One region of the Streptomyces sp. NPDC033270 genome, then DNA from elsewhere that is predicted to be linked to it. Evidence: riboswitches for the same ligand, from Rfam matches in the RefSeq annotation. Region 1 holds a riboswitch; the other holds the start of a gene.

Evidence for each region. Region 1 has a riboswitch for glycine ahead of gcvT (glycine cleavage system aminomethyltransferase GcvT). Riboswitches for the same ligand answer to the same signal wherever they lie in the genome.
Region 2: linked by a shared signal. The riboswitch ahead of gcvP (aminomethyl-transferring glycine dehydrogenase) and the one ahead of gcvT (glycine cleavage system aminomethyltransferase GcvT) in region 1 are both predicted to bind glycine.

Annotation. Positions count from the first base shown of each region.
Region 1 covers NZ_JBVIRA010000002.1:378,134-383,830, forward strand. Annotated here, with positions in the region: gene glyA (serine hydroxymethyltransferase) at 1-1,012, opposite strand, end outside; gene gcvH (glycine cleavage system protein GcvH) at 1,041-1,418, opposite strand; gene gcvT (glycine cleavage system aminomethyltransferase GcvT) at 1,549-2,676, opposite strand; glycine riboswitch at 2,710-2,828, opposite strand; glycine riboswitch at 2,829-2,924, opposite strand; gene ACZ5XZ_RS05210 (AAA family ATPase) at 3,148-3,876, shown strand; gene ACZ5XZ_RS05215 (enhanced serine sensitivity protein SseB) at 3,987-4,784, shown strand; gene ACZ5XZ_RS05220 (enhanced serine sensitivity protein SseB C-terminal domain-containing protein) at 4,847-5,647, shown strand.
Region 2 covers NZ_JBVIRA010000057.1:2,438-8,134, forward strand. Annotated here, with positions in the region: gene gcvP (aminomethyl-transferring glycine dehydrogenase) at 1-1,872, opposite strand, end outside; glycine riboswitch at 2,062-2,159, opposite strand; gene ACZ5XZ_RS38750 (PRC-barrel domain-containing protein) at 2,274-2,678, shown strand; gene ACZ5XZ_RS38755 (DNA polymerase IV) at 2,567-4,039, opposite strand; gene ACZ5XZ_RS38760 (MerR family transcriptional regulator) at 4,106-4,711, opposite strand; gene ACZ5XZ_RS38765 (bifunctional nuclease family protein) at 4,900-5,373, opposite strand; gene ftsR (transcriptional regulator FtsR) at 5,427-5,697, opposite strand, start outside.

The sequences.
Region 1 (5,697 bases):
CCTCGGCCTGCTGTCCGTCGAGCTCGGAGTCGCGCAGGTCGACCAGGACGAGGTGGACGTCGGTGCCGCCGGACAGGACGGAGACACCGTGCTGCTTGACGTCGTCCTGGACGAGGCGCTCGGCGAGGATCCTGGCGCCTTCGAGGGTGCGCTGCTGGCGCTCCTTGAACTCCTCGGAGGCGGCGACCTTGAAGGAGACCGCCTTCGCCGCGATGACGTGCTCCAGCGGACCGCCCTGCTGACCGGGGAAGACCGCGGAGTTGATCTTCTTGGCGAGCTCCTGGGTGGACAGGATGACGCCGCCGCGGGGGCCGCCGAGGGTCTTGTGGGTGGTGGTGGTCACGACGTGGGCGTGCGGCACCGGGTTGGGGTGCAGGCCCGCGGCCACCAGACCGGCGAAGTGCGCCATGTCGACCATGAGGTACGCGCCGACCTCGTCGGCGATCCGGCGGAAGGCGGCGAAGTCGAGCTGGCGGGGGTAGGCGGACCAGCCGGCCACGATCAGCTTGGGGCGGTGCTCCTTGGCGAGGCGCTCGACCTCCTCCATGTCGACCAGGTTGGTCTTCTCGTCGACGTGGTACGGCACGACGTTGTACAGCTTGCCGCTGAAGTTGATCTTCATGCCGTGGGTGAGGTGGCCGCCGTGGGCGAGGTTGAGGCCCAGGATGGTGTCGCCCGGCTTGATGAGGGCGAACATGGCGGCGGCGTTGGCCTGTGCGCCGGAGTGCGGCTGGACGTTGGCGGCCTCGGCGCCGAAGAGGGCCTTGATGCGGTCGATCGCGATCTGCTCGACCACGTCGACGTGCTCGCAGCCGCCGTAGTAGCGGCGGCCGGGGTAGCCCTCGGCGTACTTGTTGGTGAGGACGGAGCCCTGGGCCTCCATGACGGCGACGGGGGCGAAGTTCTCCGAGGCGATCATTTCGAGGGTGGACTGCTGGCGGTGCAGCTCGGCGTCGACGGCGGCGGCGACGTCGGGGTCGAGCTCGTGCAGGGAGCTGTTGAGAAGCGACATGAGTCTTCCTGGGGAGAGGGGTCCGGGATCAGCCGGCGGCGAAGGCGGTGTACTCGTCGGCCGAGAGCAGGTCCTCGGGCTCGCCGCCGACCTTCACCTTGAACAGCCAACCGCCCTCGAACGGGGCGGAGTTCACCAGCGAGGGGTCGCCGACGACATCCTCGTTGATCTCGACGATCTCGCCGTCCACGGGCGAGTACAGATCGCTGACGGACTTGGTCGACTCCAGCTCACCGCAGGACTCGCCCGCCGTGACCGTCGAGCCGACCGCGGGAAGCTCCACGAAGACCACATCGCCGAGCGCGTTGGCCGCGTGCTCGGTGATACCGACCGTCGAGACGCCCTCCACGGCGTCCGTCAGCCACTCGTGCTCCTTGCTGTAGCGCAGCTGCTGGGGGTTGCTCATGGCTCGATTCTCCTGTACGCGAGGGTGTGATCGTGCATGGGGGCGCCTCCCCGGGCGAAGTCCGGGGGAGCGTCTTGCACAGTGAGACACGCGGGCGCGCGCCACTGCCGGGGATGCCGCGGGCGAACCGCTACTTCTGCCGCTTGTAGAAGGGCAGCGCGGTGACCTCGTACGGCTCATGGCTTCCACGGATGTCCACGCGGACACCCTCGGTGCCCGGTGTGGCGTAGGCCGCGTCGACGTAGGCGATGGCGATCGGCTTGCCGAGGGTGGGGGAGGGGGCCCCGGAGGTGACCTCGCCGATGACCGTGCCGTCGGCCGCGACGACCGGGTATCCGGCGCGCGGAACCCGGCGGCCCTCGGCGATCAGGCCGACCAGCTTGCGCGGCGGGTCGGTCTCGGCGCGCTCGGCGGCCGCCGCCAGCGCGGCGCGGCCCACGAAGTCGCCGTTGTTGGTGGTCTTCTCGAACTTCACGACCCGGCCCAGGCCCGCGTCGAACGGCGTGGTGGCGGTGGTCAGCTCGTGCCCGTACAGCGGCATGCCCGCCTCCAGGCGCAGCGTGTCGCGGCAGGACAGACCGCAGGGCACCAGGCCGGCGTCCTTGCCGGCCGCGGCCAGCGCCTCCCACAGGGCCACCGCGTCCGCCGGCCGCACGAACAGCTCGAAGCCGTCCTCACCGGTGTATCCCGTACGGGCGATCAGCGCGTCGACGCCGGCGACCGTGCCGGGCAGACCGGCGTAGTACTTCAGGCCGTCCAGATCGGCGTCGGTCAGCGCCTTGAGGATCCCCGGTGACTCCGGACCCTGCACCGCGAGCAGTGCGTAGGCGTCCCGGTCGTCGCGGATCGCGGCGTCGAAGCCGCCCGCCCGCGCGGTCAGCGCATCCAGCACCACCTGGGCGTTGGAGGCGTTGGCGACGACCATGTACTCCTGGTCGGCGAGCCGGTAGACGATCAGGTCGTCCAGGATGCCGCCGCCGTCCTCGCAGATCATGGTGTAGCGGGCGCGGCCGGTCTTGACGCCGCCGATGTTGCCGACCAGCGCGTAGTCCAGGAGGTCGGCGGCCTGCGGGCCGGTGACGGTGATCTCACCCATGTGGGAGAGGTCGAAGAGACCGGCGCGGGTGCGGACGGCGACGTGTTCGTCGCGCTCGCTGCCGTAGCGCAGCGGCATGTCCCAGCCGGCGAAGTCGGTCATGGTCGCGCCGAGCGCGCGGTGGGTGGCGTCCAGCGCGGTGCGACGGGGGGCATCTGTCATGGTTCTGGGCTCCCAGGCATGGGTGACAAGACGTTCTCCCCATCTGTCATCGGAACCTGAGAGGTTCACCGGGATCCCGCGAACGGACCCGGTTTGCACCTTGGGTGGAGCCGCCCCATGCAACCGGGCAGTGGCTCGCTTTTCAGATCTGCCTCGCCCGCGCGGTATAGGGGCCTGAGAGATTCAAGGGAGGACTTGCTCCTTCGGCGCCCCGCCGTGGCGGCCGGGGACTCTCCCGCGCGGATTCAAGCGGCCGGTATGGAGTTGGCGGTGCACGGATGAGCTTCAGACGTGCACGTGGCGGCCACATCATTACACGGGAACGCCGGATCGAGGAGCCCCGGTCGCCGCCCCGTCCAGGAGCGGGCCCGCCACGCCGACAGATCGGACAATCGCCTTGATGGGCATTACCTTTTCTTGACACTCTGCGGGTAAGGGACGGACTCGGACCGGAACTGGACGGGGAGGGCGATCACGGTGCAGAGGGAAGCGGCATTCGCGGCCACTTCAGGGGTCGTGCCCCCGGGCGCGCCGGTGGCGGCACCTGCCGCCGCGCCCCCGGCCCGGCGCGCGGCGCGGTCCGCCGTCCGGCCGGGGCGCGGTACGGGGGTGCGGGACCTGCGCGGCCGGAAGCGTGCCCGCGGCACCGCCGAGCTGCGGTTCGCCGCCGGTGACCTGGTGGTGGTCTCCGGGCTGCCGGGCAGCGGCAAGAGCACCCTGATGCACCGGGTGGTGCCGTCGTCGGACGGCCCCGGCCCCGTGGTGCACCGCATCGATTCGCAGGACGTCCGCGAGCGCTGGGGGCGCGGCAGGCTGCGCCGGCTGCCGTACGGGCTGTACCGCCCGCTGGTGCGGGCCGCGCACTATCTCGCGCTGGGCCGTGCGCTGGCGTCGGGGGACAGCGTGGTGGTGCACGACTGCGGAACGCTGGCCTGGGTGCGCCGTTGGGTCGCCCGGTCGGCGGCACGCGGCGGGCGCGGGCTGCATCTGGTGCTGCTCGACGTGCCGCCGGAGGTGGCGCGGTCCGGCCAGGAGGCGCGCGGGCGCGGGGTGTCGGGGTACGCCTTCGCGCGGCACCGCAGGGCGGTGGGCCGGCTGGTCGCCGCGGCGGAGACGGCCGGGCCGCCGAAGGGGTTCAGCTCGGTGGTCCTGCTGGACCGCCGGGCGGCGAGCGCACTGAAGACGCTCGCCTTCCGCTGAGCGGACCGCGGCTTCCGGGCGTGCCCTACCCCGCCCCCGTATGAACCGCCTGCGGGTTTTCTCGTCTAGGGTCGTTGGGCGATGGGCATGGTCCGAACGGGTGGGTACAGATGAGTCTTCCGGAGCAGGGGATACCGCAGCTGGCGTGGCCGGCGAACGAGCTCGAAGAGGTGCTTGCCGCGTCGGTCGGGCATCCGGGCGCCGGCGGCCGGATCGTCGAGGTCCTGCGCCGCAGCCGGGTGTGGGTGCCGCTGCCCAACGGCGGTGGCCCGGAGAGCGCCGGCCCGGGCGCCCGCGGACTGGACCTGCCCACCGTCGAGATCGGCGGGGTGCCCCATGTCCCGGTCTACAGCTCCGAGCAGGAGTTCCTGCGGGTGGTCGGCTCGCACATGTCCTTCACCGTCGCCCCGGCCGGGGAGTTCGCCCGCGGGCTGCCGCCGAGGATCGGGATCGCGGTCAACCCGGACGGCATGGTCGGTGTTCCGCTGCCGCCGCCCGCGGTGGCCGAGCTGTGCCGGCAGGGCCGCCACGGGGCCGAGGGGCTGCCCAGCGGCGGGCGGGTGCGGCTCTTCGAGCCGGACTGGCAGGAGGAGCCGGTGGACTTCCTGGCCGGCGCCGGGCTGGAGTTCTCCGGTGCCGGAATTGTCCTGACTGCCCGGCGTGCCCTGGCTAGTGTCGAGGGCGACACGCCCACACTGTTCGTCGGTGTTCAACTCGCGGTGGACCCTGCCGCGCTGCACGACGGCACCGCCCGCGAGGCGGTCCTCGCGGCCCTGGGACGTGCGCTCGGCGCGGTCCCGGTGCCCTGGCCGGTGCAGTTGGTGATGCTCGATCTCGCCCACGGCGACCCGGTCGCCGACTGGATGCTGGAGCGCGTGCGGCCCTTCTACTCTCGCGACCACTCGTAAGCTGGTTGGATGACGCGCGGGCGCACCCACACGTGCCCTGCCGAGATGAAGGGACGGACCACGTGAGCGCGGGTGCGCATCAGGGGCCGGCGGCGGCCGGAGCGCTGGAGCAGCTGCTCCAGCAGGTCTCGCCCGGCCGTTACGACGCCTATGAGGCGCTGCTGCAGGCGCTCGCCGCGGGCCAGGTCTGGATGCTGCTCTGGCACGGCCGGGCCGGCTCTCCCGACGCGCAGTACGGAAACATGGAGGTCGACGGCCTCGGCTACGCGCCGTGCGTGACCTCCGCGCCCGAACTCGCCGCCTCCGGCTGGAACCGCGACCACGAGGTCGTCAGCGGCCTGGAGATCGCCGGCGCGCTCTTCCCGGACCGCTGGGGCCTGTGGCTGAACCCGCACGCCCCCGGTGGCGGTGTCGGCATCCCGTGGCTGGATCTGCGCCGTATCGCCGGCGGCCTCGACCGGCTGCCGGCCGGCCCGCTGCGGATCTCCGAGCCGGTCATCGACATCCCGCAGTTCTACGCCCTGCTGGCCCAGAACGCCCACCGCACCCCCGCCGTGCGGTCGTTGCGCCGGGCCTGGGTGCAGCCCGCGCTCGGCGCCCCGTATCTGGCGGTCGGGCTGGATCTGTACGACACCGGCCAACAAGCGGTGGATTCGGCCCGGTTGATGATCCAGCAGTCGATCGGTGCGGTTCCGGACGGATTGCCGGTCTCCACGGTCGCGATGAACGACGACTACGACCCGGTCGCGATGTGGATGCGGGCCTGTGCGCGGCCCTTCTTCGACCGTGACGGCTACGTCCAGCCGCAGGGTCAGCCGGCCCCCGCGCCCTCGTACGGCTACGGCTACCCGCGCCCTTACTGATCCGCCCGCCGGCCGCCCGGCCGGGGTCCCTCGGCGATGCCCTCTGGTGA
Region 2 (5,697 bases), on a different contig from region 1:
CTTGACGACGACGACCTTCATGCCCGCCATGACGGCGCTGGCGGCGTTGGTGCCGTGCGCCGAGGACGGGATCAGGCAGACCGTGCGCTGCTCGTCCCCGTTGGCGCGGTGGTAGGCGCGTACGGCCAGCAGGCCGGCCAGCTCGCCCTGCGAGCCGGCGTTCGGCTGGATGGAGACCTTGTCGTAGCCGGTGACCGTGGCCAGCCGCTCCTCCAGCTCCTGGATCAGCGTCAGATAGCCCTGGGCCTGGTCGGCCGGCGCGAACGGGTGCAGCTGGCCGAACGCGGGCCAGGTGACCGGCTCCATCTCGGTGGTGGCGTTCAGCTTCATCGTGCAGGAGCCGAGCGGGATCATGCCGCGGTCCAGCGCGTAGTCCTTGTCGGCGAGGGTGCGCAGGTAGCGCAGCATCGCGGTCTCGGAGCGGTGCTGGTGGAAGACCGGGTGAGTGAGGTAGTCGTCCGTGCGCAGCAGCTCCTGCGGCAGCGCTTCAGCGGCCGCCGCGTCCAGCTGCTCGACGTCGCCCTGCACGCCGAAGGCGCCCCAGACGCCGGCCAGCTGCGCCCGCCCGGTGGTCTCGTCGCAGGCGATGCCGACCAGGTCGGCGTCGACCTGGCGGAGGTTGACGCCGGCCTCGCGGGCGGCGGCGACGACCTCGGCGGCCCGGCCGGGCACCCGCGCGGTCAGGGTGTCGAAGTACGCACCGTGCACGATCTCCACACCGCCCGCCCGCAGGCCCTCGGCGAGGACGGCGGCGTAGCGGTGGGTGCGCCGGGCGATGGTCCGCAGGCCCTCGGGGCCGTGGTAGACGGCGTACATCCCGGCCATGACGGCGAGCAGCACCTGCGCGGTGCAGATGTTGCTGGTGGCCTTCTCACGGCGGATGTGCTGCTCGCGGGTCTGCAGCGCGAGGCGGTAGGCCCTGTTGCCGTCGGCGTCGACGGAGACGCCCACCAGGCGGCCGGGCAGGCTGCGGGCGAACTGGTCGCGCACGGCCATGAAGCCGGCGTGCGGCCCGCCGAAGCCCATCGGGACGCCGAAGCGCTGGGTGGTGCCGACCGCGATGTCCGCGCCGAGCTCGCCGGGCGAGGTCAGCAGCGTCAGGGCGAGCAGATCGGCGGCCACGGTGACGATCGCGCCGAGCCCGTGAGCCTGCTCGATGAGGGCGCGGGGGTCGCGCACCGCGCCCGAGGCGCCGGGGTACTGCAGCAGCACACCGAAAACGCCCCGCTCGGCGATCTCGGCGGGGATGCCGTCGGACAGGTCCGCGACGACGACCTCGACGCCGGTGGGCTCGGCGCGGGTCTGGATCACGGCGACGGTCTGCGGCAGGCAGTCGGCATCGACCAGGAAGACGCCCTGCTTGACCTTGCCGACGCGGCGGGAGAGCGCCATCGCCTCGGCGGCGGCGGTGCCCTCGTCGAGCAGGGAGGCACCGGAGGTGGGCAGCCCGGTCAGCTCCGCGACCATGGTCTGGAAGTTCAGCAGCGCCTCGAGGCGGCCCTGCGAGATCTCCGGCTGGTAGGGCGTGTACGCCGTGTACCAGGCCGGGTTCTCCATCACGTTGCGCAGGATCACCGGCGGGGTGAACGTGCCGTAGTAGCCCAGGCCGATCATGGGGGACAGCACCTGGTTGCGCTCCGCCAGGCCGCGCAGCTCCTGGAGGACCTCGGCCTCGGTACGGCCCTGCGGCAGGCCGAGCGCCTCCGCGCTCTTGATCACATCGGGTACGGCGGTGGCCGTGAGCTCGTCCAGCGACCCGAAGCCGACGTGCGCGAGCATCTTCGCCTGCGCCTCGTGGTCGGGGCCGATGTGCCGGCGCTCGAACGGAATGCCTTGTTCGAGCTCGGTCAGGGAGATGCGAGTGGTGGTCATCTGCGGGGGCCTCCTGGTCAATGCGACCTACGAGGGGCACCACGGCGCGGGTGCCCGGACGGCCTCCCCCTCTGTCATCTCAACCTGAGAGCTTCACCGGCCCGCGCGAGGCGGCCCGGCTTTCACCGTCGGTGAGGAGGGGTTCCGGCGCTGTGCTCGTCCGTGGCCCGCCCTGCTTTCCAGAGTGACCTCGTCCATGCGGTACGTGTGCCTGAGAGATTCCGGGGAGGATTTGCTCCTTCGGCGCCCTGGTCGCGAACGACAAAGGACTCTCCCGCATGGGTTCTGCGGCCATTGGCCAGCCTACCAGCGCACCACTCGAAGGATCCTTCGAGTGGCCGGGGCATGAAATGTGCCGTTTGGTAGTTGTCACAGGGCAGTTGCGACCAATTGGAGGGGTTGTGCAAACCGATATCGATCCCCGGAGCCTGATCGGCCGCAAAGCGTTCGACCGGAACGGCGCGAAAATAGGCACGATCGACGAGGTCTACCTCGACGACGCGACGGGGGAACCGGAGTGGGCGGCCGTGCGCACCGGACTCTTCAGCCGGGATGCGTTCGTCCCCCTTGAACCCAGCAAGATGGTCGGTGAGGGCCTGCACATCCCCTACGACCGCAAGCTGATCAAGGACGCCCCGGACTTCGGCGTGGGCCGCCATCTCTCCCCTGAGCAGGAGCTCCAGCTCTACCACCACTACCGGCTGGATATCTCCTCACCGGAACCCGGTCCGGCGTCCCCGGGCACGGAGGGCGGCTCCGACGGCTCGGACAAGGACTTCGGCAAGATCGCCGGCTCGGAGGACTGACCCCCTTCCGGCCCGCCGCCCACCAGCGGCAAGGGCTCACCCGGCCGCAGCGCCGGGTCCTCGACGGCAAAGGTCCGCACCCTCCCCGGTGCGGACCACGGCGTCTCGAAGCGCACGGTCACCCTCCCCACGCCGCTTCCCTGCACCCATCCGGCGCCGAACTCGTCGTGCACCACGTCCAGCCCCGGATGCCAGCGTCTCGGCCGCTCCTCCTCCGGTTCCCCTCCACCGGGCCCCTCCCCACCCGGCTCCGCGGCCGCCCGCGCCAGCTCCCCGGCCTCCCGCTCCGTCGCCAACTGGGCGAACAGATCCTCCTGGGTGAAGTCGGCCAGCCCGCTGACCCCCACGCCCAGCAGCCGCACCCCGCCGGTGGTGTCCACGGTCTCCAGCAGCCGCACCGCGGCCTCCCGTACGACCGAGGGGTCGTCGGTGGGCCCGCGGAGGGTCTCGGAGCGGGTCAGCGTCGAGAAGTCGTAGTTCCGCACCTTGATCACCACCGTGCGCCCGGAGCGCCCGGCCGCCCGCAGCCGCTGGACACAGCGGTCGGCCAGCCGCAGCATCTCGGTCCGCACCCGCGTCCGGTCGGTCAGATCGACCTCGAAGGTGTCCTCGACCGAAATGGACTTGGCGTCCCGCTCGGCCACCACGGGGCGGTCGTCCTGGCCCAGCGCCATCGCATGCAGCCCCGCGCCGTGCGCCTTCCCCAGGAGCCGCACCAGCTCCGCCTCGCCGGCCTCGGCGGTCTCCGCGACGGTGTGGATCCCGGCCCGGCGCAGCGTCTCAGCCGTCGCGGGGCCCACCCCGGGCAGCGTCCGCACCGTCATGGGGCCCAGCAGCTCCCGCTCCGTGCCGGGCTCGATGACGACCAGGCCGTCCGGCTTCGCCGCCTCGGACGCGATCTTCGCCAGCATCTTGGCGCCCGCGAGCCCCACCGAACCGGTCAGTCCCGTCGCGGACCGGATGTCGCGCCGCAGCCGCTCCCCCACGGCGCGTACGGCGGCCGTCTCGGCCGGGACCCCGCCCGCTTCCAGGTCCACGAACGCCTCGTCCAGGCTCAGCGGCTCGACGAGCGGTGACAGCTCGTGCAGCAGCTCCATCACCGTGTCACTCACCTGGCGGTACAGGCCGAAGCGAGGGCTGAGATAGGCGGCGTTGGGGCACAGCCGGCGCGCCTGGGCCGTGGGCATCGCGGAGCGGACCCCGAAGACCCGGGCTTCGTACGACGCCGTGGCGACCACACCCCGCGGCCCGATCCCGCCGACCACCACGGGCTTGCCGCGCAGGCTGGGCTTGGCCGCCTGCTCGGCGGCCGCGTAGAACGCATCCATGTCCAGATGCAGAATCGTCGGCGCGGGTCTCACACGTCCGATGCTGCCGCATGGCACTGACAATCGACCCGATGCCGGGCCGGGACCGCTGGACGGGGCTCAGCCGGCCCTGTTGCGCCGCCGCGCCAGCTCGTCGTGCGGGTTCTTCCCCATCAGCGTCTCGCCGGTGTCCACGCGCTCTCCGTGGAGCTGTGACAGCGCACCCTCCACGTCCCGCCACACCACGCCCACCGCGATGCCGAAGACGCCCTGGCCGCCCTGGAGCAGATCGACGACCTGATCGGGCGAGGTGCACTCGTAGACCGTCGCGCCATCGCTCATCAGCGTCATCCGCGTCAGATCCGCCAGCCCCCGTGCGCGCAGATGCTGCACGGCGGTGCGGATGTTCTGCAGCGACACCCCGGTGTCCAGCAGCCGCTTGACGATCTTCAGGACGACGACGTCCCGGAAGCTGTAGAGCCGCTGGGTGCCGGAGCCGTACGCGGGCCGGATGCTCGGCTCCACCAGGCCCGTACGCGCCCAGTAGTCGAGCTGCCGGTAGGTGATGCCCGCTGCCGCGCATGCGGTCGGGCCGCGATAGCCGATGTTCTGCGCCTCGCAGTCCCCCGACACCGCCGCGGCCGGTGCCGGGGCATGGTTCGCGGCCGCGCCCGAGTGGAGCGGCAACGCCCCTTCCGCCGCCATACCGTCGCCGGTGATTGCCACGCCGCCCTCCGTCCTCCACGTCCCGGACGGGACCTGCCATATCGACGGTATGCAGTCACTCGGGGTGCGTCAACGATCGCCGCGCTCGCCACGCCGAGTGATAATCACCCTACGAGTGGTTTCTCGTGACCTCGCGCGGGGAATGGCTAAATAGTTTGGCCGGAATCAGCCCCTTCACCCGGCCGGCGTCACTGGCTGTTGGTGCCGAAGTCCTCGGGCGAGATCTGGTCGAGGAACTCGCGGAACTTCTCCACCTCGTCCTCCTGCTCGTCCGGGATGGCGATCCCCGCGTCGTCCAGCACACCGTCCGTGCCGAAGATCGGCGTTCCGGTGCGCAGCGCCAGCGCTATGGCATCGGACGGGCGGGCACTGACCTCGACCCCACTGGCGAAGACCAGTTCGGCATAGAAAACCCCCTCGCGCAGGTCCGTGATGCGGACCTGGGTCAGCTCCTGGCCCACCGCTTCGAGCACGTCCTTGAAAAGGTCGTGCGTCAGCGGCCTGGCAGGGACCATGCCCTGCTGGGCGAAGGCGATGGCGGTGGCCTCCCCTGGCCCGATCCAAATGGGCAAGTAACGGTCGCCTCCCACCTCCCGCAGGAGCACGATCGGTTGGCTGGAAGGCATTTCCACCCGGACACCCACGACGTCGAGCTCGTTCACACAGCAACCCTAGGACGTGCCCGGCAGGTTTGGGTAGTCGAGCACTCTTTTGCTCATGGCAACCGGACGCGAAGAGCGCTCTGCACCAGCGCCGCATGGAGCCGTACGGAGAGCGTCGCCAGTTCTCTGGCGGTGGCCTCCGCATGAGCCCTGGTCTGTGGATTACGGTGCCGCCGAAGGGGTGCAACGACCTGTTCGACCAGGCCGGCCTCGCGCTCGGCGGCCGCCTTCACGGCACGCAGATGCCGCGGCTCCAGGCCGAAACGACCCAGGTCCGCGACGAGTTTGGCCACGGTGACGGCCTCGATGTCGTATCCGCCGTCC